Regions from separate parts of the Streptomyces gobiensis genome, predicted to be linked through region 2. Evidence: riboswitches for the same ligand, from Rfam matches in the RefSeq annotation. Region 2 holds a riboswitch; the other holds the start of a gene.
The links. Region 2 has a riboswitch for cobalamin ahead of test1122_RS18695 (ribonucleoside-diphosphate reductase subunit alpha). Riboswitches for the same ligand answer to the same signal wherever they lie in the genome.

Region 1 (4,199 bases), 1.4 Mb from region 2:
AGAACCCACCCGCGCATCCCCCCTCTTTGCTGCCTGGCCCCAGGCGAGGGCCCGTGGTCATCGGCCCCTGCCCCGTTCCGTCGGACACCGTGCGGGCGTCGGTGCGGACTTCCTTCCCCCTCGGTTCACAGATCCTAGCCCCGTGCCTCTCACGAGGCGATTACTCCGGCAGGTGATCGGCGAGACGGAAGGCACCTCTGAACAGCGAGACTAGAGCCGATGCCCTTCATCCTGCACCAGGTGGAGGCATGCCTGGACCGAGCGATAAGGCTGGGTCCGGCTGTTCGGGAAAGGCCGCGTGAAAAAGCGCGGCGGCAGTGCCAGGCCTCCGCACGTCTTCGTGCTCGACTGCGAGGCACTCGCTCTCGTGGTGCGCGGCGACCTACAAGATGATCCCCGGCTCGGCCTCGCACCCGCGGAGTAACCGAGGTAATGACCTCCCCTACGACATTCATCGAGGCATACGACAGCAGGACCACCGAACAGCGCGCTGGGGCTGGGTGATCTCCCGCGTCCGGGTTGCCGACATCGGCAAGGACGAGGCCCGCGCAGCCCTTCACCTGCTGACCGACGTCACACTGCACGGCCACAAGCACGCCATCGTCGTCAAGGGCGTATAAGCGAGCAGCAATCGACCACATGGTCTCAGTTCTTGTCTCATTCAGGCACGCCCAGCACCGTCCGGAAGCCAGGAGACCACCGACTCCGCCGCAGATCAGGACAACCTTGATCACCTCAGGACGCCCTGTCGAACAGTTGGAAAGTGTGGGGGGCAACCCCCCACGAGTTTCGAATTTCGCATCCTCCACCCAGCCTTACCGGGCTGAGCAAGAGCCCCGACAGCTCAGCGGCTGGGGACCTCGTCGTGCCGTGGTTGCAGTTGCCGCCCGGGGACCCGTGCGAACCTCAGCGAACTCGCTTCGCGAGCGGTGCTGCGGGTGCCCTGGGAATAATCGGCGCCTAGCTCGGCCTTCGTCGCCAGAAGATGTCCGATAAGTGGTCGGAAACGCGAGGAGTGACTCCTGACCTGCAACGATAGGGCCTGGGTGTCCGAGTATCGAGGGCGGTGGCCATTGGGAAGTCTCGGAGCGTGTTGCTGGTCGAAACGGTCCCCAAGTCCGGTGTCGATACGGCGATGTCGCGGGCGCTGGTGTGGTGGCGCAAGCCCCCGTGGCGCTTCGGTTGCCGGGTCCGGCTTGTCCCGCTCTGACCGGCGCCGCTGGGGGCTGGTGAGCAGTGACACTCCCCATGGACCGGCTGGGCTGGCTATGTTGTCCGTGCCGCGGTTACGGGAAACCGGTGTGGATCCGGTGCGGTCCCGCCACTGTGACCAGGGAGCTCCCCTGCATCTGTGCCACTGCGCCCGAGGGCGTGGGAAGGCGTGGGGGAGCGGTGAGCTGGAAGCCAGGAGACCGGCCGTGGTGCAAGCCCAGTGGTTCCACGAGGATGGAGACGGGTCCACCATGGTCGGTCCTGCCCGGGCGCGCCTTGCGCTGCCCAGTTCTGTACGTTCCCCCGCACATCAGGTCAACCGGCGCGCGTTTCTGCGTGGGCTGGCGGTCGCCTCGTCCGGTCTCGCCCTCGGCGGTGGCCTGACCGCGTGCGCCTCCGGGCAGACCTCGCCCACCGGCGCGGGGGAGCCCCGGCGCGGGGGCCGGCTGCGTGCGGTGGTCTCGGGGGCCAGCTCCAGCGATGACACGCTGCACCCCTTCGTCGCCGGATCGTGGGGCGCGGGCATCGTGATGAAGAACCTCTTCGACAAGCTGTGCGCGTACGACGACGATCTCACGGTCACCAACCGGCTTGCGGAGTCCATCGAACCGAACTCCGACGGCTCGCGGTGGACCATCAGGCTCCGGGACGGCGTCGAGTGGCACGACGGCAAGCCGCTGTCGGCCGACGACCTGATGTACTCCATCAGGTATCTGCTCGACCCCAAGTCCTCCTTCACGGGTGCCAAGGACCTCGCGATGGTGGATGCCGAGGGGCTGCGCAAGGTGGACCGGCGTACCGTGGCGGTCCCGATGCGCCAGCCCATCGCCGACCTGCCGTCGCTGCTCGCGGGCTGGTACGTCTACGTCATCCAGGACGGCACGACCGCGTTCGACAACGACCATCCGCCGGTCGGCACCGGGCCGTTCCGGTTCGGCCGGTGGAGCCCGGGGGACCGGGTGCGGCTGACCCGGAACGACTCCTACTGGGAGAGCGGTCGCCCCTACCTCGACGAGCTGGAGATCATCTTCATCACCAAGCCCGACACCCGGCTCAACGCGCTGCTCGGCGGCGACGCCGATGTCGCGCACGAGCTGGCCTGGGCGCAGGCCGCGGCGCAGGAGCGGGCGGGCCGGGTCCAGGTCGTGACGTCGCCGGTCGGCCGTATGCAGAGCTTCAACATGATGGTCGACCGGAAGCCGTTCAGCGATCCGGATGTGCGCGAGGCCCTGAAGCTGGCGGTGGACCGCCAGGAGATCGTGGACACGGTGTACTCCGGCTACGCCGAAGTGGGCAACGACCTGTACGGGTTGGGTGCTCCGCTGTACCACGACGACCTGCCGCAGCGCGGCTACGATCCGGACAAGGCGAAGTCGCTGCTGCGCAAGGCGGGTCAGGAGGGGCTGACCGTCACCCTCCACACCTCAGATGTCTCCCCCGGCATGCTGGAGGCCGCGACCCTCTACGCCGAGCAGGCCAGGCGTGCGGGGATCGCCATCAAGCTGGACAAGTCACCGGCCGACTCGTACTGGTCGCAGGTGTGGGCCAAGAAGCCCTTCGCGCAGGGCGGCTGGGGCAACTACGCGCTCGACTGGTTCTACGGACAGACGATGCTGTCCACCTCGGACCGGAATGAGACCGGCTGGCGCCGTCCGGACTGGGACAAGCGGTTCTTCGCCGCGCGCGCCACCATGGACCCCGGCCTGCGGGAGCGGCGCTACGCCGATCTGCAGCAGGAGCTCTGGCAGGACGGCGGGCACATCATCCACTCGTTCATGCAGTGGATCGACGGCGCACAGCACAAGGTCGGCGGCGTCCGCGGCGCCCCGCCGGCTTCCGACGGCTGGGGCAGCTACCGCGATGTCTGGATCGGCGGCGCGTGACCTGCCATGCGCACCCGTTGCTCACCGCGTGCGGGCGGCGGCTGCTGGCCGCGGCAGGGGTGACGGGCGCCGCCACGGTGCTGGTGTTCGCCGGGACGGAGCTGCTCCCGGGTGACGCGGCCGAGGTGATTCTGTCCCGGTCGGCGGGCGGGGCGGGCGGTACGCCGGAGCAGATCGCCGCGCTGCGCGCGGAGCTGGGCCTGGACCGGCCCTGGGCCCTGCGGTACGTCGACTGGCTGGCCGGGACCGTCGACGGCGACCTGGGGCGCTCCCTGGTCAGCGGCCGCCCGGTGACCGACATCGTCGGCCAGCGGCTGGGCAACACGCTGCTGCTGGCCGGGCTGGCGGCGGCGCTGCTGGTGCCGGTCGCGATCGGGCTCGGGGTGTGGTCGGGCCTGCAGCAGGGCCGGTTCGCGGACCGCGTCACCTCGGCGGTGGCGATCGGGCTGCAGTCGCTGCCCGAGTTCGTTGCGGCGACCGGCCTGATCGCGGTGTTCGCCCTCGGTCTGCGGCTGCTGCCGCCGGTGTCCCTGATACCGGACGGCACCAGCCCGCTCGCCCGCCCGGAGACCCTCGTCCTGCCGGTGGCCAGCCTGCTCACGGTGATGGCGGGGCAGTCGGTCCGGATGGTCCGCGCCCGTACCGGCGAGGTGGTGCGGGCCGAGTATGTGCGCATGGCCAGGCTGCACGGCATCCCCGAACGGCGCCTGGTGTGGCGGTACGTGATACCGAACGCGGTCACCCCCGCGCTGCAGCTGCTGGCCGGCAGCGTCTCCTGGCTGATCGGCGGAGTGGTCGTCGTGGAGCAGGTCTTCGCCTACCCCGGCATCAGCCATGAACTGGTCGCGGCGGTCGCCAGCCGGGATGTGCCCGTCGTACAGGCGTTGGCCGCGACGATGGCGGCATGCGGCATTCTCGTCTACACGGCTGCGGACCTGCTGGCGATCGTCCTGGTGCCGAAGCTGCGGACCAGTGGGCACTGATGCGGTCGGCCCTGCGAAGTCTGCGGTCTCTGCGAAGACAGCGGACTCCGCGCAGTCTTGGTCCGGCGGGCGTCATCGGCGCGCTGGCGACCTGCACGGTGCTGGCAGTCGCCGTAGTGGG
Region 2 (4,199 bases):
GTGTCCATGACCCGCTGGGCGGCATCAACCAGCTCTTCCCGATCTTCGGTATCTCCAACCAGCTGCTGGCCGCAGTTGCCCTGACGGTGTGTACGGTCCTTCTGATCAAGTCCGGACGGCTCAAGTGGGCCTGGATCACGGCGGTCCCGCTGGCCTGGGACGCCACGGTCACGCTGACCGCGAGCTGGCAGAAGGTGTTCTCCGGCGACCCGCGCGTCGGGTTCTTCAGCCAGCGGGCGCAGGCCCAGGAGAAGATCGACTCGGGCCAGTTCAGCGGCCAGGAGCTGGCGGATCTGCAGACGATCGTTACGAATACCACGGTCCAGGGGACGCTGTCGGCGGTGTTCGCGCTGCTGATCGTGGTGGTCATCGCTGACGCGGTGCGGGTGTGCGTCAAGGCGGTACGGAGCCCTGAGGGCATCGAGCTCAATGAGGCGCCGTATGAGGAGTCCAAGCTGATCGCCCCGGCCGGGCTCTTCCCGACCAGGGAGGAGAAGGCCGAGCTGGAGGCCGCGGGCCTGGGACCCGGCGGCGGTGTCCCGGAGGAGCGGGAGGAGATCCGGCCGTGACGCTGAGTATCGGGCGACTGTGGTGGTACGTGCGTGAGTTCACCGGCGAGACCGCGTATGAGCGGTATGCGGAGCGGGTGCGGCGGGAGCGTCCCGGGGCGGTGGTGGTGAGCCGGGGGGAATTTGAGCGGCGCCGCATGGACCGCCGCGACGGGGATCCCCGGGAGGGGTTCCGCTGCTGCTGAGTGGCCGCCGGGGGTCCCCTGGCTCGGCCCCGTGGGGGCTGCGTTCCCGGGGTGCCGTGGGTGGGTGTCCCCGTATCCCGCCCCTTCCCGTAACCGGGGCTCACGCCCCCGGGCCCCGGGGTTCGCCGGGTGCGGGCCGGTGGCCGGGTTGTGCCCACCCACAGCCCCTCGCGGGGCTGCGAGTGCCCACAACACTTGGGGGCCGGGGGCGGAGCCCCCAGTTTCGGGAAGGAGCGGGGGGTGGGGAACGCACCCTCGTTCACACTGGGCGCATGGATATCGTGATCAGAGTGGCCCGCTCCGAGGAGCTGGATGAGATTGGGGAGCTGACCGCCGAAGCGTATCTGGGTGACGGCCTGCTCGACTTCGGGGAAGCCGACCCCTATCTCGCCGAACTGCGCGACACGCGGCGGCGGTCGGAGCACGCCGAGGTGCTGGTGGCCGCGGACAGCCGCAGCGACGAGCTGCTGGGTACGGTCGCCTTCGTCGCTGAGGGCGGGGAGTACGCCGATATCGCCCGGCCCGGCGAAGGTGAGTTCCGGATGCTGGCGGTACGGCCCGAGGGGCGCGGCCGGGGGGCCGGGGAGGCCCTGGTGCGGGCATGCGTCAGCCGGGCGCGGGGGCTCGGGCTGACCCGGCTGGTGCTCTCCAGCCAGCAGGGCATGCACGCGGCCCACCGGCTGTACGGGCGGCTGGGGTTTGTCCGTACCCCGGAGCGGGACTGGGAGCCGCTGCCGGGATTCAGGCTGTGGACGTTCGAGCTGGACTTGTCAACCTAACGCGTATACCGGACACAACATATGGGGGTGCATGACCCACGCGCCACTAGATGTATGCTCGTCCTCGCTGTCGCCGCAGGGGAATCCGGTGCGAATCCGGAACTGTCCCGCAACGGTATGCGATGGGTGCTTCCATGCGCCTTCGCGAGTCCGAAGACCTGCCGACGGTATCGAATACGTCCGGGCCTCGCGGGTTGGGCCGGTGGACGCTGCGTGGTGTGCTCCGCTCTGCTTGCGGCACGCCCGTACGCGCCCCGCCGCGCACCAGCCTCGTGGCCCCTGCCGAGCGAGGGAGAGCCCGTCCCGTGACCATCGCACCCGCGGAGCCCGTATCAGCGGTGCTGTTGCGCACCCTGACCGATCTCACTGCCGATCTGCCCGCCACCGACCCGGGCAAGGTGGCGGCCGCCGCGCTGCGCGGCCGCAACGCCGGGTCGGACGAAGCGGAGTTGCGGTCGCTGGCCACCGAGGCCGCCGCCGGGCTGATCGGCGATGAGCCGCAGTACTCACGGCTCGCCGCGCGGCTGCTGACCCTCGCCATCCGGGATGAGGCCGCCGGCCAGGGCGCGGTGTCCTTCTCGGCGTCGGTGGCGGTGGGCCACCACGAAGGGCTGATCGCGGACCGTACGGCCGAGTTCGTACGGACCCATGCGGCGGCGCTGGACGCGCTGGTCGAGCGGGCCCTGGCCGAGGGCGCCGATGACCGCTTCGGCTACTTCGGACTGCGTACCGTCCACTCCCGCTATCTGCTGCGGCATCCGATGACCCGCCAGGTCATCGAGACCCCACAGCACTTCCTGCTGCGGGTGGCCTGCGGGCTCGCCGAGGACGACAGCGAGCGAGCACTGGCCGACGTCGCCGAGCTGTACCGGCTCACCAGCACGCTGGCCTACCTGCCCTCCTCCCCCACCCTCTTCAACTCCGGCACCCGCCACCCGCAGATGTCGTCCTGCTATCTGCTGGACTCGCCGCTGGATGAGCTGGATTCCATCTATGAGCGCTACCACCAGGTCGCCCGGCTGTCGAAGCACGCCGGTGGTATCGGCCTGTCGTACTCACGGATCCGGGCCCGAGGGTCGCTGATCCGCGGGACGAACGGCCACTCCAATGGCATCGTCCCGTTCCTGCGCACCCTCGACTCCTCGGTCGCCGCGGTCAATCAGGGCGGCCGTCGCAAGGGCGCGGCCTGTGTCTATCTGGAGACCTGGCACGCGGACATCGAGGAGTTCCTGGAGCTGCGGGACAACACCGGGGAGGAGGCCCGCCGCACCCACAACCTCAATATCGCGCACTGGATCCCGGATGAGTTCATGCGCCGCGTCGAGGCGGATGCTGACTGGTCGCTGTTCTCGCCGGTGGATGTGCCGGAGCTGGTGGATCTGTGGGGCGATGACTTCGACGCGGCGTACCGGAAGGCGGAGGCCGCGGGGCTGGCCATCAAGTCCATCCCGGCGCGCCAGCTGTACGCCCGGATGATGCGCACCCTGGCGCAGACCGGCAATGGCTGGATGACCTTCAAGGACGCCGCCAACCGCACCGCGAACCAGACCGCCGAGCCGGGCCATGTGGTCCACTCCTCGAATCTCTGCACCGAGATCCTGGAGGTGACGGACGATGGCGAGACGGCGGTGTGCAATCTGGGCTCGATCAACCTCGCCGCGCATCTGGGCCCGGATGGGGACATGGACTGGGAGCGGCTGGACGCCACGGTCCGTACGGCCGTGACCTTCCTCGACCGGGTGGTGGACATCAACTTCTACCCGACCGAGCAGGCCAGCGGCTCCAACTCCCGCTGGCGCCCGGTCGGTCTGGGCCTGATGGGGCTGCAGGATGTCTTCTTCCGGCTGCGGCTGCCCTTTGACTCACCGGAGGCCAGGGCGCTGTCCACCCGGATCTCCGAGCGGATCATGCTCGCGGCCTACGAGGCCTCCGCGGATCTCGCCGAGCGGCACGGCCCGCATCCGGCCTGGGAGTCCACCCGGACGGCGCACGGTGTGCTGCACCCCGACCACTACGGTGACGCTCAGCCCAGCTGGCCCGAGCGCTGGGCGGCCCTGCGGGCCCGTATCGCCAAGACCGGTATGCGCAACTCGCTGCTGCTGGCCATCGCGCCGACCGCGACCATCGCGTCGATCGCGGGTGTCTATGAGTGCATCGAGCCGCAGGTCTCCAACCTCTTTAAGCGCGAGACGCTCAGCGGGGAGTTTCTGCAGGTCAACGCCTATCTGGTGGAGGACTTGAAGCGGCTGGGGCTCTGGCACGAGCGGACCCGGGAGGGGCTGCGCGAGGCCAATGGCTCGGTACAGGAGCTGCCCGGCGTTCCGGAGGAGGTGCGGGCGCTGTACCGCACCGCGTGGGAGGTCCCGCAGCGGGCGCTGATCGATATGGCGGCGGCCCGGACTCCCTATCTCGACCAGAGCCAGTCACTGAACCTGTTTATGGCGGCGCCGACGATTGGCAAGCTCAGTTCGATGTACGCGTATGCGTGGAAGCGGGGTATCAAGACCACGTATTACCTGCGGTCGCGGCCGGCTACTCGGATTGCGCAGTCGGCGCGTAGCAGTGCGGTTTCTGTGCGGCAGGCTGATGCCTGCTCGTTGGAGAACCCGGAGTCCTGCGAGTCCTGCCAGTAGCAACGGCGGGTTCCTTTCCCCAGCCCCGCCCCT

Region 1: linked by a shared signal. The riboswitch ahead of test1122_RS12170 (ABC transporter substrate-binding protein) and the one ahead of test1122_RS18695 (ribonucleoside-diphosphate reductase subunit alpha) in region 2 are both predicted to bind cobalamin.

What each region holds. Positions count from the first base shown of each region.
Region 1 covers NZ_CP086120.1:2,629,331-2,633,529, forward strand. The annotation lists gene test1122_RS12165 (AfsR/SARP family transcriptional regulator) at 1-9, opposite strand, end outside; cobalamin riboswitch at 1,267-1,435, shown strand; gene test1122_RS12170 (ABC transporter substrate-binding protein) at 1,419-3,095, shown strand; gene test1122_RS12175 (ABC transporter permease) at 3,092-4,078, shown strand; gene test1122_RS12180 (ABC transporter permease) at 4,078-4,199, shown strand, end outside.
Region 2 covers NZ_CP086120.1:3,988,101-3,992,299, reverse strand. The annotation lists gene test1122_RS18710 (carbon starvation CstA family protein) at 1-569, shown strand, start outside; gene test1122_RS18705 (CstA-like transporter-associated (seleno)protein) at 566-754, shown strand; gene test1122_RS18700 (GNAT family N-acetyltransferase) at 1,027-1,533, shown strand; cobalamin riboswitch at 1,588-1,713, shown strand; gene test1122_RS18695 (ribonucleoside-diphosphate reductase subunit alpha) at 1,839-4,166, shown strand.